DNA from 4 places in the Lysinibacillus sp. NPDC093197 genome. Region 3 is predicted to be linked to each of the others. Evidence: riboswitches for the same ligand, from Rfam matches in the RefSeq annotation. Region 3 holds a riboswitch; each other region holds the start of a gene.
What was found. A riboswitch is a leader RNA that binds a small molecule or an ion and turns the genes downstream of it on or off. The one in region 3 is predicted to bind cobalamin.

Region 1: it holds a riboswitch for cobalamin, as region 3 does, so the genes downstream of both, ACIP9G_RS19660 (hypothetical protein) here and ACIP9G_RS01725 (hypothetical protein) in region 3, are expected to answer to the same signal.
Region 2: it holds a riboswitch for cobalamin, as region 3 does, so the genes downstream of both, ACIP9G_RS03505 ((2Fe-2S) ferredoxin domain-containing protein) here and ACIP9G_RS01725 (hypothetical protein) in region 3, are expected to answer to the same signal.
Region 4: it holds a riboswitch for cobalamin, as region 3 does, so the genes downstream of both, ACIP9G_RS08890 (glutaredoxin family protein) here and ACIP9G_RS01725 (hypothetical protein) in region 3, are expected to answer to the same signal.

What each region holds. Positions count from the first base shown of each region.
Region 1 covers NZ_JBIVOH010000009.1:95,715-101,994, forward strand. The annotation lists gene ytvI (sporulation integral membrane protein YtvI) at 10-1,068, opposite strand; gene ACIP9G_RS19650 (hypothetical protein) at 1,162-1,710, shown strand; gene ACIP9G_RS19655 (glutathione peroxidase) at 1,948-2,493, shown strand; cobalamin riboswitch at 2,648-2,857, shown strand; gene ACIP9G_RS19660 (hypothetical protein) at 3,013-3,555, shown strand; gene ACIP9G_RS19665 (ABC transporter substrate-binding protein) at 3,557-4,516, shown strand; gene ACIP9G_RS19670 (tyrosine-protein phosphatase) at 4,787-5,554, shown strand; gene ACIP9G_RS19675 (MATE family efflux transporter) at 5,698-6,280, shown strand, end outside.
Region 2 covers NZ_JBIVOH010000001.1:679,056-685,335, reverse strand. The annotation lists gene ACIP9G_RS03525 (energy-coupling factor ABC transporter ATP-binding protein) at 1-381, opposite strand, end outside; gene cbiQ (cobalt ECF transporter T component CbiQ) at 378-1,151, opposite strand; gene ACIP9G_RS03515 (energy-coupling factor ABC transporter substrate-binding protein) at 1,155-1,427, opposite strand; partial or broken gene ACIP9G_RS03510 (energy-coupling factor ABC transporter permease) at 1,429-2,093, opposite strand; cobalamin riboswitch at 2,316-2,499, opposite strand; cobalamin riboswitch at 2,755-2,934, shown strand; gene ACIP9G_RS03505 ((2Fe-2S) ferredoxin domain-containing protein) at 3,073-3,444, shown strand; gene cobJ (precorrin-3B C(17)-methyltransferase) at 3,448-5,124, shown strand; gene ACIP9G_RS03495 (sirohydrochlorin chelatase) at 5,139-6,095, shown strand; gene cobK (precorrin-6A reductase) at 6,092-6,280, shown strand, end outside.
Region 3 covers NZ_JBIVOH010000001.1:349,727-356,006, forward strand. The annotation lists gene ACIP9G_RS01720 (GTP-binding protein) at 148-2,085, shown strand; gene ACIP9G_RS01725 (hypothetical protein) at 2,297-3,070, opposite strand; cobalamin riboswitch at 3,333-3,516, opposite strand; gene ACIP9G_RS01730 (ABC transporter ATP-binding protein) at 3,697-4,422, opposite strand; gene ACIP9G_RS01735 (ATP-binding cassette domain-containing protein) at 4,435-5,184, opposite strand; gene ACIP9G_RS01740 (ABC transporter permease) at 5,177-5,989, opposite strand; gene ACIP9G_RS01745 (ABC transporter permease) at 5,986-6,280, opposite strand, start outside.
Region 4 covers NZ_JBIVOH010000002.1:609,563-615,842, reverse strand. The annotation lists gene ACIP9G_RS08910 (ABC transporter substrate-binding protein) at 1-577, shown strand, start outside; gene ACIP9G_RS08905 (FecCD family ABC transporter permease) at 602-1,630, shown strand; gene ACIP9G_RS08900 (ABC transporter ATP-binding protein) at 1,617-2,405, shown strand; gene ACIP9G_RS08895 (ferrochelatase) at 2,495-3,403, shown strand; cobalamin riboswitch at 3,943-4,119, shown strand; gene ACIP9G_RS08890 (glutaredoxin family protein) at 4,239-4,463, shown strand; gene nrdI (class Ib ribonucleoside-diphosphate reductase assembly flavoprotein NrdI) at 4,460-4,819, shown strand; gene nrdE (class 1b ribonucleoside-diphosphate reductase subunit alpha) at 4,816-6,280, shown strand, end outside.

The DNA of each region.
Region 1 (6,280 bases), on a different contig from region 3:
AATCTTATATTAAATTTTAAAATTGAATTTGATAATCCCTGTTTCTTTTAAGGCGAAGAGGAAGATGATAACAAATGGTCCTACGAGTAAGCCGATGACGCCAAACAATTGCAAACCGATAAACATCGCGATTAATGTTGGCAGAGGGGGTAAGCCGATATGTGCACCCATTACTTTAGGCTCGACAGTTCGGCGAATAATTAATAAAATAGCTGCAAGAACAAAGAGCTTAATGGCAATCGCTGTATTACCCAACAGGAGGTGATAAGTTCCCCAAGGTGCTAAAATAATAATTGAGCCAAGGAACGGGATAACATCAATAATCCAAATAATTATGGTCATTACTATCACATATTTCGGTTGAATAAGTAGTAAACCTACAAGTGTAACCCCAGCTATAATAAAGCTAACAAGAATCTGAGCCTTCATAAAACCGAAAAATGCATCTTTTAAACGATTAGTAATAATTTTCAATTTCTCTTCAGTTGTAGGCTTTAAAAATTTGTAAGTTGACTGTTTTAATTTTGGTAAATCTAGCATAAATAGAAATAGGGCGATCATATAAACAAGAAGACTTATAAAGAGGCTTGGAATTTGTGAAAAGAAGGTCGTAACTTTGGTATAATTAAAGAAGTTTAAAAAAGATTCTTCAACTTTCTCAATGAAGTCGGTTGTCGTTTTTTGAAGTGAAGCACTCACTTCAGTTGGAAAGTCTTCTGTATATTTTGAAATATTCTCTTGCATATGACCCCACATCTCGGATAATTTAGAAATATAGTAAGGTGCTTGCTTTGAAATGGAAATAATTTGCGACATTAGTTGCGTAATAGTAAAGTAACAAATAATAGAAATAAAAATAACACTTACTATGTATATAAAAGCAACAGCTATTTTTCGCGACATTTTCCATTTTCGTTTAAAAAACATAACAATGGGTTCTAATAAAAAAGCTGTAATACCTGCTAAAATAATTGGCACGGAGACAGGAATGATAAAATATAAGGCTATAAGTAGGCATATAATCGCTAGAGTTCGTATAGTCAACTTTCGAGTTATAGTTCTATTCATAAGCTCTCCTTTTATCGTTATTTTTAAGTAAAGTGTAACATAAAAAAATTAAAATTTGAAAACGTTCTGAAAGAATGAAGGTAGGGATAAATCATGGAAAAAGAGATTTTGCAACTTTTTAGTAATTTAACAGAGCGTGACCGTGAGATTGAATACGAGTCGTATAGAAGATTGATAAAAATTATGCAAGAACCAGTAGATTGGACATATGCAGTTTGGGAACAGCTTATTAAAGCCCTTACATATACAGATGGACATGCTCGTGCACGGGCAGCACAGTTTTTATGTGCATTAGCAGCAAAAAGTGACCCGGAAGAACGTGTTCTGGATGATTTTTTAAAAATTTGGGCCGTAACATACGATGAAAAAACAGTAACTGCAAGGCATGCTCTTCAAGCAATTTGGCAAATTGGGCTTGCTGGACAAGTTCAAAGGGATTTAATTGTTTCGTATTTAGCGAAAAGGTTCCAAACATGTATCGATGAAAAGCAACCATCGCGTATTCGATATGATATTATTGTCTCCTTCAAGAAATTGTTTGATGCTACGAATGATCAAAACTTACTGGATATTGCAAAGAGATTAATAGAAGAAGAGCAGGATATAAAATACAAAAAGAAATATAAAACAGCCATCCGTTAAAATAGCGAGATGGCTATTTTTATGCCCAAGTGTGTTATTTTGAAGAAAGAAAAGTTATTGATTATAATGAAAACAGGAGGATGGATTCAGTTTTTGATAGGTCTTATATACTGACGTAAGCTTTAGTATAAGTGAGAGCCAGAAACTATCTATAAAGAGGAAACACGTAAATCTGCAACTGTATATAGCATAGTAACAGTATAATTTTTGTAAATAAGAAAGGGTCGGGTCGAGAAAATGGGGATTTATAATTATTTAGTGAAAAAGCCAAATGGTGAAATTTTATCAATGGAGACATTTCGTGGAAAGACAATGTTAATCGTCAACACAGCCAACCAATGTGATTTTACATATCAATTTGAAGATTTACAAAAAATGTATAATAAATATGACAAGGAAAATTTCGTTGTTTTAGGTTTCCCATGTAATCAGTTTGGACAGCAGAACCCAGAAGATGGAGTTGAGACAACTCAACTTTGTCAACTTAACTACGGGGTAACTTTCCCGATTTTTGAACTAGTTCAGGTTAATGGAGAAGAGACACATCCGTTATTCAATTATTTAAAGCATGAAGTAGATTTTCGTGAATTCGGAAAGGCGAATATGCAGGAAAAGATGTTAGCTGAGGCTATTATCCAAATTGCACCTAGCTTTTTAGATGGACGTAACATTCGTTGGAACTTTACGAAATTTTTAGTAGATAATCAAGGTCATACAGTTGAGCGCTTTGAACCAACAGATTCACAATTAGATATTGAGCAAGCTATTGAAAAAATTTTATAGCTAGCTATTTTAATCAGAATTTTTAGGCTGGAATAACAAATAGCGGATCACTATGTAGAAATAGTGCTAAGTTTTGTATAAATATATTCGAATATTCCACAATCTCGCAACTACTCTTTCAAATCAATATATGATAAACTGCTAATCAAGTGAATAATTCTTGCAGAATAATGGTGCTAACTTTAGCATAATCGGGAATTCGGTGTAAAACCGAAGCTGTTTCCGCAACTGTAAGTACAAGAATCATAATAAATGCCACTGTCGAAAAGGGGAAGACCCAAGATGGGAAGGTTTTATGATATCGCTACTGCATTGGGTAGTGAGCTGTACGAGCCAGGAGACCGACCTTTATTTAATGTATAAAAACTCTTCGGAAGCTAGGAGGATATACGGCAAATACATAGGCAATGTCGCGTGAGGCGGCACTATATATGCTATTTTCGTCGTTCCCTAGGGAGCGGCGTTTTTTTATGCACCTGTAAAGCAAAATCTGTTCATGAAAGAAAGAAGGGACTAAGTATGAAAAAAGATGCCCGTTATTCTTGCTACCCGTTCATGCGTGAAAAAATATCTACAGTAGATTTTGAGATTCGTACGGATAGTTTAACAACTCATGTCGGTGTAGCATTGACGGCTGTAAAAGCTGAAAAAGTTGAAGTAGTGGCGACAGATTTATTGACTATTTTGCCAATGGCCTACCATGTAAATGGCTCAGTACGTGGCAAATTAGCGGTAACGGAAGAAGATTTGTTATGGCTTAGCGAGCGCTATGATTTTTATGTGGGGCATGTAAAGGAAGAAATCCAAAACTTTGTTTTACCACAAGGTACGGGGGCTGCAACTGCGCTTCATTTATGTCGTAGTGAGGCAAAAAAATCATACCGTGTTCTACATAAAGTTTCTGAGGAAAGAGAAGTACCAGCCATCCTTTTCGATTACTTAGGATTATTAGCTAATGTATTTTTTGTAATGGCTGTATACATGAATCAACAAGCTGGTATTGCTGAAATACCGTTTATAAGCAAATCATATCCGATGAAGAAAAAGAAGGAGAATGTGTAAAGTGAAGAAACTATTTAAATTCCAATGGCTTACAGTGTTAATGTTAGCACTTGTATTGGCAGGTTGCGGCACAGCAAATGAAGCTAAAAAGGACGATACATCGAAAACAGGACAACAAGCTGAGCAAACAGGCTACAAAGTGACAGATGATCGCGATGTAGAAGTAGCATTTGATGCAGTACCAAAAACGGTTGTGTCATTACAACCGAGTAACACTGAAGTTCTATTTGCACTAGGTGTTGGCGATAAAGTAGTTGGGGCAACTGAATATGATACTTACCCAGAAGAAGCAAAAAAAATCGAACGAGTGTCAGATTCTGTAACATTCAATAGCGAGAAAATTGTAGCGCTAAAGCCAGATGTTGTAATTGCTTATTACACAGGTAATGACGAGACACTAGATGCCCTTAAAGGTCTTGAAGATGCAGGCGTGAAAGTATTTGTTATTAAATCAGCCGCATCATTTGAAGATGTTTATGGAGATATTCAACAAATTGCTGAAGTGATGGGTGTTCAAGATAAAGGTGAGCAATTAAACAAAGATATTAAAGCGAAAATTGCGGATGTGCAAGCAAAAGTAAAAACTGTAGAAACACCGAAAAATGTTTATTTAGAAATTAGCCCTAAGCCAGATATTTATACAACAGCAGCTGGTACTTTCCAACAAGAGATTCTTGATGCAGCGAATGTGAACAATGTATTTGGTGATCAAACAGGATGGGTAAAAGTTTCTGAGGAAGATGTTATCGCGAAAAATCCTCAAGTTATTTTAACAACAGTAAACTATGTAGAAGACTCAGTAGGCGAAATTCTTGGGCGTGATGGATGGAATACAATTACTGCTATTCAAGATAAAGCAGTAAATTATATTGATACTGATATTTCCAATCGTCCAGGTCCACGTATTGGTGAAGCTGTTGAGATGGTAGCAAAAGCAGTATATCCCGAATTATTTAAATAAGGATAAATGGTGAAAGCCAACCATTAAAACTTGGGCAAAAGAGATAAAGTGTTAGATTGACTGCGATCAATCTAACACTTTTTTGCTTGTGAATGTTGTTGTCCGCTAAGTACAGGCTTCACGGTCTTCAACCTCCGATATCTTCAAGACAACCGATGATTCATAGACTTTGAATCTCTACTAAAAGGTTTTGTGAATAATTGGTATTATCTTCAGTTGTTCTATAAAATAGAAATATAAATGATTGCTTAAATAAGGGAGGCGTAGTGGATGACACAGTTTGACATGAAGGTTATTCCGTTTGAGGCAGTCTTAAATTTCCGCGATATGGGTGGCTATAAGACGCGAGATGGCAGAGTGGTTAAGAATGGATTGCTATATCGTTCGGCTGCACTAGGTAAGATGACACCGGCGGATAAGGAGCGCTTTGAAGCACTAGGAGTAAAAACAATATTCGATTACCGAGATCAACAAGAGGCTCAAAATAATCCTAATCCCACATTCAAGGGCGCAAAGTATATTCAAATTCCTGCAAAAGGCAACCACGCATTTGAGATGCCGACAAATACCGGCGGCCACAATTTTTATAAGGTTGTAAGCCCAGAGATGTTCCGCGATTTTTATGCACAAATGCCATTTAACAATGCTTCATTTAAAAAATTAATGTCTACAATTCAAAATCCAGATAATTTAGGCCTCGTCCATCACTGTGCCGTAGGAAAAGATCGAACGGGAATTGGCGGTGCGCTCATTTTGCTCGCATTAGATGTACCCGAGGAAACCATTATGCAAGACTATTTAGATACGAATATTTATTTACGCCCTATGGTAGAACGAATGGCACAGGCAATACAAAATACTTTTAATGACCAAGAGTTACAACAGTTCCATGCATTAATGTCAGCACGTGAGGATTATTTGCAAGCTGCCTTCGATGCTATAGATAGTCGTTATGGTTCGAAAACAGTATTTTTAGAGCAAGAGTTTGGTTTAACAACAGAAAAACGCCAGCAATTACAAGAAAATTGCTTATGCTAATAGGACGCCCTTTCACAGTAAGTTAGTGAGAGGGATTTTTTTGTAAGCTATTCAAAATATTTTTGTATTAGCTATCCTTTACAGTAGTAAATCTGTGATAAGATACAATAGATTTTTATGTAATATAGAGAGAAGTGAAGTTGTTGGGAAATGCGATTAGAGAGAAACATTCGGCAGACCAATTTAGTCTATTTCATTTAACATGGCCGATTTTTTTAGAAGTTTTTTTATTTATGTTGATGGGATTAGCCGATACATTTATGTTAAGTGCCTTATCGGATAACGCTGTATCAGGTGTGGGCGCAGCAAATCAATACATTCATATTGCGATATTAATTCTTGAAGTGGTAGGCAATGGTGCTGCGATAGTTGTCTCGCAATATTTAGGTTCAAAAAGATTATTAGAGGCTACAAAGATTTCAGCGTTAGCAATTACGATGAACTTAATTGTTGGGCTTATTATGAGTGCTTTGTTTTTCTTAGGCTCAAGCCATTTAATGACGATGATGAATTTGAAGGGCGATGTCTTACAATATGCCCAAAGTTATTTAGTCATAATTGGTAGTTTTATTTTTTTACAAGCTATTATTAATGCATTAGCGGCTATTATTCGTGTACATGGTTGGACGAAGCAGACAATGTATGTATCACTCGGTATGAATGTCGTTCACGTCGTGTTAAACTACGGTTTGATTTTTGGTAATTTCGGATTGCCGGAATTGGGTG
Region 2 (6,280 bases), 330 kb from region 3:
TGCTACTGCCCAGGCGATTTTTTCCTCGATTTTTTCATGAGACCAGCCAAGATTTAATGGCCCGAAAGCGATATCTTGCTTTACTGTACCTGAAAAAAGTTGATTGTCAGCATCTTGGAATACGATGCCGACCTGCTGACGTAATGCGGATAATGCTTTTCTAGAATAGCTAAGCGCTTCGTTGCAAAACGTAATGTTGCCATCGGTCGGTTTTAAAATTCCATTTAGATGCTGAAATAGTGTTGATTTGCCAGCACCATTATGACCTAGTAGGGCGATTTTTTTCCCCTTTGGAATTTGCAATGAAATATCTGTAAGTGCCTCGGTACCGTCTGCATAAGCATATGATAAATGTTTAAGATCAAAATAAAGCTCTGTCATGAGAAAAAACCTCCATATATTACGAGGAATAAAAATATAAAAACAATTCCAAACCAGTTTTTCTTGCTATAACATACACTGTCTTGCCAATAAATAGATTCGCCACCACGTGCTTGCATCGCATTATTTAGTTCACGACTACGTTGAAACATTTCCGCAAACAATGCTGCAATAAGCATGGAAATCGACCGTAACCATTGCATAGGTGATTGATAGCCAAGGCGTGATTGTTGAGCAAGATGAATTTTTTGCATGCTATTTAAAAAGATGAAAATAAATCGATACGTTAGCTCTACTAATTCTACAAATAAAGCAGGCAGACGCCATTGACGTAAGACGTGACAAATAGATTGTACCGATGTCGTTAAAATTAAAAAGTATAAACAGCTAATACTGCCTAATACAGAGAACAATAGCTGCTGTGCTGTGATCAAGCTTTCATTTCCGATGAAAAAAGTCCAATTACTAAGAGAAAATGCCCAGAAATGTGCTGGGAGGTTACTTGAATTTGGTGCAATTGAAATCAAAATAGATAGTAAACTGGATAGCAGAAAAAATCCTGGTAACAGCAGTAATTTCGCATAATATTGGAAAGGGATTTTTGCGCCTAAAATGATAAAAGCACTCATTACAATAAATGTAATGAGTGAAATAAGTTCATCTCTCACGATAAGCGACAATAGCAGTAACCCCAAGGAAAACGTCATTTTTTCTAACGGATGAACGGACGCTAGTTTATTCATATAAGCATACTTATCAATGAGTAACATCGTTTAACCTTCCTTATGCTTGCCGCGCATATAGCCTACGAAATAGCCAATAAAGCCAGCACCAATCGCAGCCTGTAATACGAATAATAAGCTTTCAATTTCACCACTTGGTGGCTCCCATAAGCTTTCAAACCATGGTTCATATTCTGCATTAATTTCACCGATTGCAGCTTCAGCTTCTCCGTCTGCACCACCGAATTCTGCACCTTTTTGTACGAAAAGAGGGATGATTGCTAAAAGTACAACGACAGCTAGTAGCAGTAAATTTTTCTTCATCCTAATGTGCCTCCTTTGCTGAGAAAACACGTAGTGCCTTTAATTCGCTCACATTGTATTTTTTTAAGAAATTCATAACGATAACTGTTAAAATTCCTTCACTAATTGCTAGAGGGATTTGTGTTAAAGCAAAAATACCTGCAAATTTTGTGAATGAAGCCATAAAGCCTCCTACTTCAGAAGGGAAAGCCAATGCTAATTGAACTGAAGTGACAACATATGTACCTAAGTCCCCAAGCATCGTGCAAAAAAGACAGCAATAGAGAATGATAGACCGATTTTTTGAGAACCTTTAAAGACATAATACGCAATAATTGGTCCTACAATCGCCATAGAGAAAGCATTTGCACCTAAAGTGGTAATACCACCATGTGCTAAAAGTAATGATTGGAATAATAAAACGATTGTTCCAATCACACTCATGGCTAATGGTCCAAAAAGAACTGTACCAAGGCCAACACCAGTAGGATGTGAGCAACTTCCTGTTACTGATGGAATTTTCAGTGCCGATAAGACGAATGCGAATGCACCTGATAAGCCTAATATCATTTTCGTTTCAGGATTTTCGTCAATTGTTTTACGAATAGAACGTAATCCTAAAATAATAAATGGAATCGAAATAACCCACCAAAAAATCGCCCATTCAATCGGCAAAAATCCTTCCATGATATGCATGGCAAACGCTCGTTTTGGTACTAGTAAAAGAGCCACTAAGAAATAACTAAGTTTCCAAAAAGAAAATTTCAAAACCTTTCCTCCTCAACAGTAATTTTCGAATGTAGCGTGCGCAATAAAAAAAGCACTTCTCCGTTTCGGAAAAAGTGCATAGCTGAAAAAGCAAATAGAACTGTCATTTGCCAAGCCGCACACCTCTCCTCGTAGGTTGAAACGATCACGATTTTCTCGGCAGGTCTCCTGGCTTTAGTTCAACATTTTATAGGCCTTCCCGTCCTATGGACAGTGACATTTTCTATAAAATTCCCTAGTACAGTGGCGGGACCGCGCCGGACTTGAACCGGCTTCCCTTTTAAGCGAAATGTATACACTTCGCACCGAAAAAAGATGAAGTTGTGAGTTTTCACGAAGAAGTGTAACATGTTTTTCCAATCATAAGCTATCCTTTTTTTTGTAAAAAATTTTTTATAAAATAACAATCTAGAAAATTCAGATAAATGTCAGAGAAAATCTATCAATTTTAATGAAATATTTGTTGAAATTTTATTAAAAATCTAATAAATAAAAAAGAAATGTTGAAAAGTATAAAAATGATAGGCTATGATAGAAACAGTTTTATATTCGTTTTATTAACATTTCATTTTAAAATTTAAATATAAATCCATCATTAAGTGCTCGATATACTTCGAGATAATAGGGAAATCGGTGTAAATCCGATACAGCCCCCGCTACTGTAATAGCTGATGAAATCGCAATGCCACTGAAAACTTGGGAAGGCGCGAAAGTAAGAGGAAGCTTAAGTCAGGAAACCTGCTTAGTTGATGATATGCAAACTTTTCGGAGGGAGAAGTGAAGCGAGAGCGGATACGTGTATATTCGTTTTTATTTTGGCTTCTATAAAACCTTTACTCTTCGATATCGAGTAAAGGTTTTTTCTTTTTCCTAAAAGTAGAATGAGGGGAGAAAAGCAATGACAACTTGGAATTTAGAGGGCATGAAAACCCATCTTTTTATTTGTAATGGTAGTAGTTGCATGAAAAAAGAAGCTGAGGAAATTACGCTCGCAATACGAGACGAAATAGAGAAATTAGCACTCGATAAGGAAATACATACGACAAGAACGCGTTGTAATGGCAGATGTAAAGATGCTTGTGTTGTGATCGCGTACCCACAGGGAAATTGGTATCGTGTACCAACAGTTGAGCATGGTAGAACACTTGTAAAAGATTTAAACCATGATTCTTTACACAGCGAGCATGTTTTTACACTGACAGAAGGTACGTTGCAACGTACCCCACAAACAACAGCCATTAAAGGCATCGACAAGGTGAAAGAGGGGTAAAAAATGGCGCAAAAAGGAAAGATTTTTGTTGTAGGCTTTGGACCTGGAGATTTCAAGCATATTACGACACGTGCTGTAGAGGCATTACAACAAAGTGAATTTATTATCGGTTATAAAACGTATGTTGAGCTCATTCAAGATTTAGTAAGTGCGAAGTCGATTGTTAGTACTGGTATGACAGAAGAAGTGTCACGAGCACAAGAAGCGGTACGTCAAGCGGAGGCTGGAAATATCGTTTCTGTTATTTCGAGTGGTGACTCAGGCGTATATGGGATGGCTGGACTTGTATATGAAGTACTAATTGAGCTTGGGTGGACGGAAGCAACAGGTGTTGAAGTCGAAATTGTGCCAGGAATTTCTGCTATTAATTCGTGTGCAAGTTTGCTAGGCGCACCGATTATGCATGATTCTTGCACGATTAGTTTAAGCGATCATTTAACACCTTGGAATTTAATTGCAAAGCGTGTGGAAGCTGCGGCGATGGCCGATTTTGTCATTGCGTTATATAACCCAAAAAGTGGTCGCCGTACACGTCAAATTGTAGAAGCACAACGGATTTTACTAGAATATCGATCACCGGATACACCTGTAGGACTTGTGAAAAGTGCCTACCGTGATCGTCAGGAAATAACGATGACGACTTTAGCAGAGATGCTCGAGCATGATATCGGCATGTTAACTACAGTTATTATTGGAAATTCATCGACATTTTTCTATGACAATAAAATGATTACACCGCGTGGCTATCAGCGCAAATATACACTTGGAGAAGAAAAACAGCCTTTACGTCCACACCAGCGTTTAAGAGAAGAAAATGAGCCGTGGGCAATGAACCAAGAAACAGGTACTGCAAGTCATGACTTTGCTGCAGATCCAAATGCAGGACGTCTGAAAAGTAGTATTGCGATAGCACCTGCGCCTGTATCGGTACAAGAAAAATCATCTCTAGAAATGGCAGCAACTGCACTAGCCATGGTGAAAGGAACAACTGTCACAAAGGCTACAACGAAGTTAGTTCAGCAAAAAATGGAGTCGATTTTTGAACTTGCTGTTAGTCCTGGGGTAGCGAATAAATTTTTCACTCCACAGCAAATGATGACGTTAGCTGAAGTTGTGGGAGATGAAGGCACGATGGAATATACACCTGACCATCAAATTCATTTAAAAATTCCAACGACAGAGCCAGAAATTATTACTGAAAAGTTAAGAGAAGTAGGCTTTTTACTCGCACCAATTGGGGATGTGCTGTCATTAAAGGCTTGTGACTTCTGTTATGGCGAGAAGGCAGATTCAATTCCATATGCAGAGGAGATTCAAGCAAAGCTTGGTGGGTTGTCGTTGCCTAAAACGCTGAACATTGGCTTTAATGGCTGTGGCATGGCGTGTTATCGTGCAGTATTTGACGATATAGGTATCGTCTACCGGAAAAGTAAATTTGATGTTTTTATCGGTGCGAAACCAGTAGGGCGTACTGCACATGCAGCACAGCCAGTTGTAGAGGGACTAGAGCCAGAACAGCTTATTCCGCTTATTACAGACATTATTGAGGAATATAAGGCAAATGCACATCCAAATGAACGCTTATTTAAGTACTTCAAACGGGTGAAAAAAATATTGCATTTTACGTATCAAGATATGTCGTCAAAAATAAAAGTAGAGCCAGCTCCGTGCGGCGACTAGTGAGGAGATAAAAGATGAAAGCAATTTTATTTGTTGGCCATGGTAGCCGTTTAGCAGCAGGAAATGACGAGGTACGAACGTTTATAGAGCAAATGACGCCACGTATCGATGAAAGCTTTTTAGTAGAAACATGTTTTTTAGAGTTTGCCTCGCCAAACATTGAAGATGGTATAACGAATTGTGTGAAGAAGGGTGCTACAGAGGTACATGTAATCCCGATTATTTTACTTCATGCTGGTCATTCAAAAATGCATATTCCAGCAGAAATCGAACATGCACGTGAGCATTATCCAAATATTACATTCACGTATGGACAAACAATCGGTATTCATGACGAAATTTTTGCTATTTTAGAAGACCGCTTAGCAGAAATCGACTTCAATACTGAGGAAGAACATAAAGATACTGCTATTTTATTAATTGCACGTGGTGGCAGTGACCCAGCGGCAAATGGTGATTTTTATAAAATTACACGTTTGTTATGGGAAAAACTAAACGTTCAGTATGTGGAAAGCGCATTTATGGGCGTGACAGATCCGCGTGTTGAAGAAGGCATTGAACGCTGTGTCAAGCTCGGTGCTAAAAAAATTATTATGCTACCGTACTTTTTATTCACAGGTATTTTAATGGAACGTATGAATGGCATGTGCAAGCAATTTAATGAGCAATATCCTGACTGTGATATCCAAATTGCTAATTATTTTGGCTACCATGATCGTTTACAAAATGTGTTGTTAAACCGTATTGAACAAGCTGTGAATGGTACATCAACAGGTATGCAGGATTTAGAAAATTATCGTGCTTATGCGGCGGTACATGGACATGCGCATCATCATCACCATCATGACCATGATCACGACCATGACCACCATCACGACCATGACCATGACCATGACCATGACCACCATCATGACCACGAGCATGATCACCATCACGATCATCATCACCATGACGAGGAGCTAGTAAAATGATTTTCATGTTAGCTGGTACGAGCGATGCAAGGAATCTAGCACTTGAATTGCAGTCAGTGGGCTATGCGATTACGGCTACAGTTGTTACTGATTCGGCTGCTACAAGCCTTGCAGAGGTAGGTCTACCACATTTAGTTGGTAGACTAACTGCTGAGGAAATGGCAGCAATACTTACAGAACAAGGG
Region 3 (6,280 bases):
TTTTCAATCACACAAAAAAATCCATAACTAATAATTATGAATAATTGACTACTATTCAAACATAAACGAGAACTATTCTACTCGAAATGTTTTTAAGCACTATCTGTTACAATAGGAATATAGGAAAAATAGAAATGAGGATTTTTTATGTATAAAACGATTGGTGTGCTCGCACATGTCGATGCAGGAAAGACAACCTTTTGTGAACAACTACTATTCCATACGAACAGTATTCAAACGCGTGGAAGAGTCGATCACCAAGATACTTTTTTAGATAATCATACTATCGAACAAGCTCGTGGTATTACCATTTTTGCTGAACAAGGACGGATGCAAATTGGGGATGATACATACACACTAATTGATACTCCTGGGCATGTCGACTTTTCACCAGAGATGGAACGCGCAATTCGTGTAATGGATTACGCCATTATTATCGTAAGCGCAGTAGAGGGTGTACAAGGACATACTGAAACCGTGTGGCAATTGCTAAGGCAATACAACGTACCAACCTTCTTCTTTATTAATAAGATAGATCGTGAAGGCGCTGATGTAGATGCCGTTATGAAGCAGCTTCGAAAGGAATGTTCGAAGGACGTACTTTTAATAGAAGACCCATTGCGTACAGATTATGTCCAGAGCCACATTGCTGAATGGCTAGCTGAACGTGATGAACAACTACTCGATGCCTATTTGACAGAAAATCTCGATGCACAAACATGCCTATTACAGTTGCAAAAGTTGATTAAACAAGAGCAAGCATTTCCTTGCTTTACTGGTGCGGCATTAAAGGATATTGGAATAAAAGAATTTTTATCACAGCTCCCTCTACTTACGGAGACTCGATTCGACCATCAAGCACCGTTTCAAGGAGAGGTATTTAAAATTCGCCATGATGGAACTCAACGGTTAACGTTTATCAAAGCATTGCAAGGAACTTTACATACACGCCAAGACTTTACATTTGGTGATGTGACTGAAAAAATAACTGAAATTCGTTTATATAATGGCAGCCATTTTGACACAACACAAGAAGTGCAAGCAGGAGAAATTTTCGCGGTTAAAGGGCTTAGTCTAGCAAAAGTCGGTGATATTTTAGGTAATACAATACCTCCTCAGCCATATGAGCTTGTGCCTACGTTACAAGCTAAAGTACAGTATGATGGACAACAGCATATAAAAGAAGTTTTACAAGTATTCCGTTTACTTGAAGCGGAGGAACCATCGTTACGAGTCGTTTGGCATGAGAAATTCCAAGAAATCCATGTACATATTATGGGTGTTATTCAACTTGAAGTACTTGCTGAAGTGTTAAAAAATCGCTTTTCACTTTCTGTTACTTTTGGTGAGCCAAAAATCTTATATATGGAATCAATCGTAACAACTGTAACAGGATACGGTCATTTCGAGCCTTTAAAGCATTATGCTGAGGTACACCTGTTAATGGAGCCTAATATTCGTGGAACTGGTAACACTTTTGTTAACGCTTGTCATGCTGATGATTTATCAGTTGGAAACCAACGACTAATTGAAAAACATCTATTTGAACGAGAGCATCACGGTGTTTTAACAGGCTCCCCAGTGACAGATGTATGCTTCACCCTTTTGACGGGACGTGCTCATATCAAGCATACAGAGGGTGGCGATTTTCGCGAAGCAACTTTCCGTGCACTTCGACAAGGGCTGGAGCAAGCCGAAAATATATTGCTTGAACCATATTATCGCTTTAAATTGAAAGCATCGAATGATTTTATCGGTCGTATGATGAACGATATCCAGCAAGCAGATGGGACTTTTGATGACCCTCTATTAACAGAGGAACAAGTAACATTAACAGGACGTGTTCCTGTTGCAACATTTATGCATTATAGTACTACTTTCGCTGCTTATACAAACGGCAAAGGGTCAATATCGTTACAATTTGATGGCTATGATAAATGCCATAATAGTGAAGAAATAATTGCGCAAATCAATTACAATAAACAGGCAGATCCCGACTATACATCATCAAGTATTTTTTGTGCGAAAGGAAAGGGCTATTCAGTTCCTTGGTATGAGGCAAAAGAAGCCATGCATTGCTTGTAATTATCCGAGAAACCGCATTTTCCAAAGCATAACAGCGATTGGGGGATGATTTATCGGTTATTTAGCAAGTTTTATTGCCGATTTGAATGGTTTTATCGGCGATTCAGCGACTTTTATCGGCGATTCAGCTAGTTTTTATGGCGATTTCAAAAGTTATCCATAAAAAATGACAGAAGGCATCGAAAACATCTCGATGCCTTTTATATTAATCTTATAAAGCTTTTTTCGCTTTCGCAACAAAGTTATTCGCTGATTCCACAATTACGTAACCATTACTATTCGAAAAATCAACAAGAACCGAACCTGGTTTACTCTTTAAAATTTGTAATTGCTCAATTAATTGAAGCAATAATTGATGACCATTGCCTCTTGGATGCCAATTTAAATGATAGTCATTTAATTCTTTCACACTTTGAAGAAATTGAGCGTATTCACACTCTACATACTTTATTAAATGTACTATTTTATTACTATCTTGATTTGTATGAACGACTAACGACAACTCTTCTAAATAGGTGTGATAGAAACGCATAACCATCGAGCATAGTAAATCATTGACTCTTGCAGCACTTAAGATGGGCTTTGGCTCTAAATCAAGCCTATCTAAATTTGGTTTAGCTCGAATCGAATCAATACGTGTTATTAAATGATACGGCTCACCATTTACCTCATATACGATTGGATTTGTTGGCATGTACATCATAAAGGCATTCTTTTTTGTTTTCAGCTCATCCGCTACACTTGCTTTAGCAAAAAGGCACCCTTCATATACCTCATTTTGAATCCAAATGATGCCTTTGTTATAGAAAATTTGATTAAATAAACGTTCGTTCCGAATAAGTCCTGTTGCTAAAAACTGATCAACAAGTGCTTCAATGACCATTCTCGTTTTTGGCTGCTTGGCAACTTCAATGCGCGGCAGTTTACAAATCTTCATATCTCCATATTGCTTTTCCTGTGTTGTACAAACATGAATTTTCGTCATACGTGCACCTCTTTTCGTACATATTTTCAAAACAAATGTTTCGATTACATAAAAAGACGGATTTCCTGCTAAATAAGAGGAAATCCGTCGTTACGGCTAATCATTATCATTCATCCAGTAACATCAAACATTGCACCAATGGGAGAGATTTGGCTCGATGCCGTATCCCTTTATATCCTTTGGTTTTTATCGTTTGACGTACTGTGACGAACAGAACATTCTGTTTTGTCAACATGCCACCTCCTATTCCTCGTAGGTTATTGGTGTGTACTTGTAACAGGCAGGTCTCCTGACTTATGGTCATCGCTTCTTTTCACCTTCCCATCATTTGACAGTGGTATTTGAAAAGACGCTCACATTTACAGTTGCGGGACAGTGTCGGACTTGCACCGACTTCCCTTTTCAGTAAATTGCACGCAATTTACACCTATTACTACACGCTATTCAGTTGTAATAAAATGTATAGTATCGCTAGTATACTATTAAATCACATTGTAAAGTAATGGAATTTCAATGTCAATGAACAGTACAAGGTATCTATTTGGACTTACAGATTAATATAGTTTTGAGTACATTCGTAAAAAAGATATTTTTCCATCCAAATCAAAGCTAATTATTTTCAAATATCATTCACTTTCCATCGCTTGAAATAGCTTTTGAGCATAGCTATCGGTGAAATTAAATGCACCTTGTTCCTTGTACTGTTCATCGACAATTTCGCCAGCTTTCATTACATAAATCCGTTCACTTAAATATGAAACTGCTTTTAAATCATGAGAAATAAATAAAATAGCCATGTTTCTTTCTTTATTTAACGAAATTAATAAATCGATAATTTCCCGCTGAATTAGACGATCTAGGCTAGAAACAATTTCATCACATACTATCAATTTCGGTTCAACTAGAATAGAGCGTAATAAATTTACTCTTTGCTTCTCCCCACCACTAAGTTCAGAGGGCAGAGATTGTAATACATCGTTTGATAACTTGACCTTCTCAAGCATCGTTTGTAAATAGGTGTCCGTCACGAATTTTTGATGCTGCAATGGCTCCCTTAATAGTTCCTTAACCGTCCACATAGGGTTTAAAGCATTACTAGCATTTTGGAATATAATTTGGCACTTTTCATAAAAGGACTTCCGATTGTTCTTTGTGATTTGTTGATTTTGAAAAATTACGGTCCCTTTATCAGGTGATTCTAGCTGCATAATGACTTTGGCTAAAGTACTTTTACCGCTTCCACTTTCTCCTACAAGTCCGACGATTTCGCCTTCTCCTACAGTAAGGTTTATATTTGCTAACACTTGCTGCCCTGTTCGATAGCTTTTATTTACGTTTTCTACCCGAAGCAACTAAAACACCTCCTAAAAATGATTTGTGACAAGCCGTTTTGTATACGGATGTTTTGGTTGCTCAAAAATTTCTGTCGCTTGCCCCTTCTCGACAATCTCTCCATTTTTCATCACAACAATCGTATCCGCTAGTGAAACTGCAACCCCTAAATCATGGGTAATCAATATAATAGTTGTTCCCAGTTGAGCATGTAGATTTTTTAGTAATGTAATAAAGTGTTGTTGATGCAACATATCTAGTGCAGAAGTTGGTTCATCAGCTATCAAAATGTCTGGCTTATTATACAATGCACAGGCAAGCATACAACGTTGCAGCATACCCCCTGACAACTCAAATGGATAGCAATCTAATACATCTTCGGTCAAATTTAATTCCTTTAAGATAGCGGTCATTTTTGGCAGAAACATCTCTTTCTCCTCGCCCATTCGTAAGGCAGTAAACATATACAATTGTTGTTTCATTTTTTGGGTAGGAGAAAAGCTATTTGTAGCATCTTGAAAAATAGTAAAGATATGCTTTGTCCGTAACAGTAACCTATCTTTTTTTGACATCGCCATTATATTTTTCCCATTAAAGTACACTGCCCCTGTCGTCTCAGCTTGTGGCGGGAGCATTCCTAAAATAGCTGATACGGTTGTGCTTTTCCCACTCCCACTTTCACCAATAACTGCTGTAATTTGGCCTTTTGGCACAGTTAACGAGATATTGTGGATGAGATTTTTATCGTTCACTCGAACAGTTAAATTGTCGATTTTAAACATGTGATCGTTCTCCTCCTTGTTTGAAAGTGCTCCCGATTGCTTGCACACATAATATCGTCACAAAAATCATAAACCCAGGAAAAAGGCCGATCCACCAAGCACCAACGAGTAAATCATTTTGCGCTGTGTACAGCATCGTCCCCCATGACGGGATGGCTGGCGGCACACCGATGCCTAAAAAGCTTAAAGACACTTCGGTAAAAATCGCACCAGCAAAATTAAATATCGTCACGACAAAGATGGCTGGCAAACTATTACGTAATAAATGACTAAATAATATTTTCCACAATGGGGTACGGAACATTTTAGCCATTTGAACAAATTCCATTTCCTTTAAACGAATAAACTCTGAGCGCACGATTCGAGCTGTAACAAACCAGCCTGTGAATCCGATAATCATGGCCATTCGCCAAACACTTCCTTGCATAATTGCTTGCAGGGCAAGCACAATGACCAAGGATGGAATCGTTAAAAATGCCTCCAAAATGCGCATCATTATTACATCGACGGCACCACCAACAAAACCGCTTATACCACCGTAAATAATGCCTACAATGCTAGAAATTACGACTGACACAATGGCGATGAAAAGTGTCACTTTTCCCCCCACAAGTATTCGTGATAAAACATCTCTGCCTAGCTGATCTGTACCGAGTAAATGTGTAAGATTAGGTGCTTCATAAATCTGATTCATATCCATTGCATTTGGTTCAAAAGGTGCCAACAGTGAGGAGAAGATGGTTGTTCCTAAAATTATGCAAAGAAGTGCAAGCCAAAATAGTGGCATCTTCCGTCGTTTTCTCATACTATTTTCCCTCTTCTCAATCTAGGGTTGATGCAAATCATTAAAACGTCGATTACAAATAAGCAAATGACCACCACAACACCAATAATCAGAATGGCTCCCATAAGTACAGGAAAATCCTTTACCATCACTGATTTCACTAGCAGTGATCCTAAACCTGACCAGCCAAAGAGTGTTTCAACTACTATGGAACCACCAAAGAATGAAGGAATCGTCACACCCATATAATTGATATACGGAATAACAGAATTCCGTAGTATGAGGTTTCTTATTTGTCGGTCTGGTACTCCA
Region 4 (6,280 bases), on a different contig from region 3:
CGCTACAACGGTGGAAGCTACAGGTACGAAAATTGTCTACTTGAACATGAATTCCGTAGATGATATTAAAAAAACGATTTCAAAGTATGGCGTGTTATTTAATAACACGGCAAAAGCAGATGAGTTAGTTGCACAAATAGATGAGAAGATTACAAAAGGCAGTTCAGAATCAACTTTAGATGCTTTAATCGTTTACGGAGCACCAGGTACATATTTAGCTGCACTTGATAATTCGTTATACGGAGATATTTTAAATAAGGCAGGTGGTAAAAATATCGCAGCCGATTTACCAGCGACAGATAAGTTTCCAACTTACGCAAATTTAAGTGTTGAGAAAATTGTTGAACGCAACCCAAAAGTAATTATGCTGATTACGCACGCGAATCCAGCGACAGTAAAAGAAGGATTTGAAAAACAATTGAAAGAAAATGCGGCGTGGAAAAATTTAGATGCAGTAAAAAATAATCAGATTATCATTTTACCAGCAGAATTGTTTGACAATCCTGGCACACAGGTTGTAGAAGCCATTGACTATATGCGAGGAGTTTTAAAGACAGCAGAAGAAGCAGTGAAATAATTGTTTATAGCGGGGAAATGACGAATGATAGTAGAAGAGGAAAAATATGCACACCCTCTTGCTAAAAAACGAAGAATGGCTCTCATTATGTTACCGATCCTGTTGATTATAGTAAGTGTTGGTAGCCTTATGATCGGGCAAGTTTCGTTTTCGGTAAGTGAAGTGTTTAATGGAATTTTTAGTTCAGAAGATACGATGGCACGACGAATCGTGTGGGAAATCCGTATGCCCCGTATATTAACGGGTATAATTATAGGCGTTTGTTTGGCTATTGCAGGTTCGATTTTACAAGGTGTCATGCAAAATCCATTAGCTGACCCAGGGGTTATTGGAATTACTTCTGGCGCTGGAATTATGGCAGTGGCAGTAATGGTTGTTTTTCCTGGCTATATCATATACTTACCTATTGCAGCTTTTTTAGGTGCCTTTGTCGCCGCAATGATAGTGTATTCTTTATCGGTGAAAAAGGGTGGTACATCCCCAATGCGAATTATTTTAGTAGGGGTAGCCATTAATGCACTTTGTGGTGCAGGAACAAATGCACTTATGATTTTGTATAGCGATCGTGTACAATCTGTCCTGCCATGGTTGTCTGGTGGTTTGACTGGTGTTGGTTGGGTGCAGTTTAAAATGATTATTTACTATGTTCTTGTAGCAATTGTATTATCCTTTTATGCAATTAAACATATTCGTATTATGCGTCTAGGAGATGAAATGGCAAGCCTTTTAGGGCACAATGTTGAACGAAGTCGATTCTTTTTAATTGCATTAAGTACGCTATTAGCAGGAATAGCAGTAAGTGTTGCCGGATTAATTGGGTTTGTCGGTTTGGTTGTACCGCATATTTTACGACTAATTATCGGTGGAGATCATAAATATTTACTACCTACTTCAGCTTTAGCTGGTGGCTTACTTGTTGTTTTCGCTGATACAATTGCGAGAACAGTATTTGATCCTATTGAGTTTCCTGTTGGCATTTTACTAGCATTTATTGGTGGGCCGTATTTCCTTTATTTAATTCATAGAAAGGGGAATTCCATTGCTACGAACTGAGCACATTCAATATCAACATGAGTTCACCAAGTTCAAGTTAGATGATATTACCTTGAAGATCAATGAAGGAGAAGTTGTTAGTTTAATAGGTCCAAATGGCTCGGGGAAATCAACATTATTACGTGTGATTTCACGTCTTTTAAAACCAAATAGTGGTACAGTATTTTTAGATGAACGAAACATTCATGAAATGAAGTCGAAAGAAGTGGCTAAAACACTAACGATGCTCCCGCAAATGAATAGTCATCAATTAGATTTAACAGTGCGCGAGTTAGTAGAGTTTGGGCGTCATCCGCATAGCGGAGGGAAGACGGTCCTGTCAAAAGAGGATAAAGAAATTGTCGATTGGGCGATTGATGTAACTGGATTGAAAGACTTGCAAAATCGTGTTCTGCCTTCGATGTCTGGAGGTGAACGACAACGTGCTTGGATTGCAATGACTGTAGCGCAGCATCCTAAAGTGTTACTGCTAGATGAACCAACAACATATCTAGATATTGCACATCAATTAGAAGTGATGGAGCTTGTAAAAGAGTTAAATCATAAATACAATATGACCGTTATTATGGTGTTACATGATATTAACCAAGCTGCACAAAATAGTGAACGGCTGATTGTACTAAAGAAAGGAAAAATACATTACGACGATTCACCACATTGTGTATTATGTAAAGAAATGTTTCAAACAATTTTTGAAATTGATGCTGAAATTTATATGCAAGATGGAAATCCAATCTTTACCCCGGTAAAATTGTGCTCAAGTTCTTGCAAATGATGAAAGCTCATGTTTCGGGTAGAAATATGCAGCAACTACAACACCCATAAAAATTAACTTATTATAATGAAGAAAAGGAGATTTAAAATATGATTGGTATAATTTATTACGCTTATGGCGCACCGAAATCTTTAGACGATGTAACACCTTATTTTACACATATAATGAAAGGTAAAACACCACCACCACACGTGATTGAAAACGTTACGGCACAATTTAAAAAATTAGGCGGTGTTGATCCATTAGCAGCAAATACGGGGCGTATTGCTAAAGGGCTGGAACATTCTTTACAGAATCGCTTAACACAGCCTGTAAAAGTATATAATGCATACAAACATACAGAACCTTATATTCCAGATGTTGTTGACACAATGCTTGAAGATGGTATTACAACCTTTATTACGCTACCTGTAAATCCGATTATGTCTACAGGTGCTGCAGCGTTTCATGATGAAGTTAGTACGTTATTAGCTTCTCATGACGTTAAGGTCATTCATGCGAAAAATTGGCATTTAAACGATGAATTACTTGCTGTATATAAAGATCGTGTTCAACGTGCATTTGAATGGATTCCAGTTGAAAAACGAGCACAGACGCATGTTTTATATACCGTCCATAGTCAACCAATTGATCCCGAAAAAAACGAAAACTATGTACGTCAGTTTTCCGAATTAGCCGAAGCCATTTCAAAAGCAGTTCAAATTGATAACTGGCATATTACATATCGAAGCGGTCATGGGAAAGGTGACTGGCTAGGTCCAAATGTAAAAGATAAAATTAATTCATTACAAGGCGAGGGTGCTCAAGGTATCGTCACTTGTGAGCTCCTTTCCCTTTCAGCGGATATTGAGTCTTATTTTGAAGTCGGATATGAATGTCATAGATTATGTGAGGAACTTCAAGTAGAATTTGCCAAATCGGAGTTTCCAGGTGATAGCTATGATACCATTCAAGCTTTAGCTGCCATTGTCGAGTCATTTATTCCAGCTCATAACTGAGCTAGTCGGTACCATTACGTGTAGTCATGCTTAAAACTTATATTGCCATCTGATGTCGAGATTTCATTGATGTCAGATGGCTATTTGTTTTTAATTAGAAAAGCAAACGAGTGCAAAACAACAAAGACAGGTTTGATCGCTACAAAATGATTAAAAATGAAATCGAACATACGGCAGGTTCATTTTAAAATCTTTTTTCTAAAAAGTAATAGGGCTTACGATAGTGGCTAAAATGGTTTAACAGATATAAACTTATATTAAGAAGTATATTAAATATAATCTTCAGTTTAATATAGGCTGCAGTAGGTAGCATAATAATTCCTTGAGATTCTATGAATAATCTCTATAAATCAAGCTATAATTCTTTGGAACTACTAACTATGTTGTTTATTATGCTTAACTAGCTAGTCGTTTTCATTTATTAACAGTTTGTTCTTCCTAAAGAATATAATGAAAAGTTACACTATAAAGAATTCACTTTTCTGGATTTACTTTTTACTTGAAGGATGGTACACTTAATTGTGTTCAATAACAATATATTGTGTTCGTTTTATGTAGGTACTACTATATGTAGTTTAATAGGGAAGTTCGGTATATCCGACGCTGTCCCCGCAACTGTTAAGCTGACGATGATTTAATCCACTGTGCGTTGGTATGGGAAGGATATCAGAGAATGAAGCAAAGCCAGGAGACCTGCCTATCATAAAACAAATCAACCTTTCTTCGGGGAATAAGAAATGGGGACGTGACTATTCTTTGGCTTTTTTACGTTTCTAACTTAGGCTGTCTCTCCCGAGAGATAGCCTTTTTATATTATGAAAAGAGGGAATTTAAAATGAAACTTTATACTAAAACTATATGCCCAAAATGTCTTTGGGTCAAATCGGAATTACAACGTGCAGGACTTGAGGCAGAAATTGTGAATATTGATCATGACGAACAAGCAAAACAAAAAATTATGGACGCAGGTTTTTTAAGTGTGCCTGTTCTTGAAGTAAATGACACATTTATAGGAGATGTCAAAGAAATTGTTTCTCAAATTGAGATGATTGCAATATGATCGTTTATGCCAGTCGTACAGGTAATGTGCGAAGTATTGTTACTAAATTAGATGGTGAGTCAATTGAAATTTATGATGGATTATTGTTGACTGAGCCCTATCTTTTAATTACATACACAGACGGCTTAGGTGATATTCCTGCAAAAGTAGCCCGCTTTTTAGAGCAAAACAAGGAATTTTGCAAGGGAGTAGCTGTTAGTGGTAATAGTAATTTTGGACATCATGTGTTTGGCGGAGCTGGTGAGAAAATTGCAGAAGCCTATAAGGTCCCGTTAGTATGTAAATTAGATTTACGGGGATATCAGGCTGATTATGAAGTAATACAAATGTTTTATGAAACGAGGGTGAAGGGATGAAAACATATTTAAAGCTTAATAATGAGGTGCTTAATCGCTATAGCACGACAGGTCAATTAGAGCTTGAAAAGGACCGTGAAGCAACACGCCGTTATTTTTTAGAATATGTAAATGTGCGTCTACGTTATTTTATTGATATTGAAGAAAAAATTCGCTATTTAGTCGATGAGGGTTACTATGAGAAACAATTTATCGACATGTATGATATAGATTTTATTAAACATCTATACAAAAAAGCATACGATTACAATTTCCGTTTCCCTTCATTTATGAGTGCGAGTAAATTTTATGATAGCTACGCAATGAAAAGTCGTGACGGAGAAGAAATTTTAGAAAAATATGAAGATCGTATTGTTATCATCGCTTTATATTTAGCACAAGGGAACACTGTGTTAGCAGAACGTTCTGTTGAGGCAATGATGGAAGCGTACCAACCAGCAACGCCAACTGCATTAAACAGTGGGAAAAAAGCGCGTGGCGAATTAGTAAGCTGCTTTAAACTATCAATGGACGATTCAATGAATAGTATTGCTGAAAATATTGGTTATTGTTTGGAGCTATCTCGCCTTGGAGGTGGAGTGGGGGTAAACTTAACAGATTTACGTCCATTAGGTGATCCAATTAAAGAAATTTTAAATCGTGCAAGTGGTGTTATCCCAGTTGCTAAACTTTTAGAAAATTCTTTTAGCTATTCGAATCAGCTTGGACAACGAAACGGCTCTGGCGTTGTCTATCTAAATATTTTCCACGCAGATATAGAAAATTTTATTTCATCGAAAAAGCCAAATGCGGATGATAAAATCCGTCTAGCAACACTATCAACAGGTATTATTATTCCAAGTATTTTCTTTGAACTTATGAAACGTGATAAAGATATTGTGTTGTTTAGCCCATATGATATTTATAAAGAATATGGTAAACGGATGTCTGAAATCTCAATTACTGAGATGTATTACGAGTTACTAGATAACCCGAATATCCGTAAAATTAAACGCTTGAATGCTCGTCGACTTTATACAGAAGTGAAAAAAGCCCAATTTGAATCAGGCTATCCTTTCGAAATTTTTGATGATAATGTCAACGATGTACATCCACTTAAAAATATAGGCCGTGTAAAAATGTCAAACCTATGTACAGAAATTCTACAAGTACAAGAAACAAGTATAATTTCTGACCAAAATGAACCAAATGAATACGGGCTGGATGTATCGTGTAACCTAGGTTCAATTGATATTCATGCCGCAAGTAAAGTAAATGATTTTGGAACATTAGTTGATACGGCAATGCATTTATTAACGAATGTGTCGCAAATGACGAACATCACGAATGTACCGCCTGTAGCTAAAGCAAATAAACTAATGCATTCGGTAGGGCTTGGTTGTATGAATTTACATGGCCATCTTGTTACAGAAGGAATCATGTATGGTTCAAAGGATTCGATTGATTTTATGGACAGCTTTA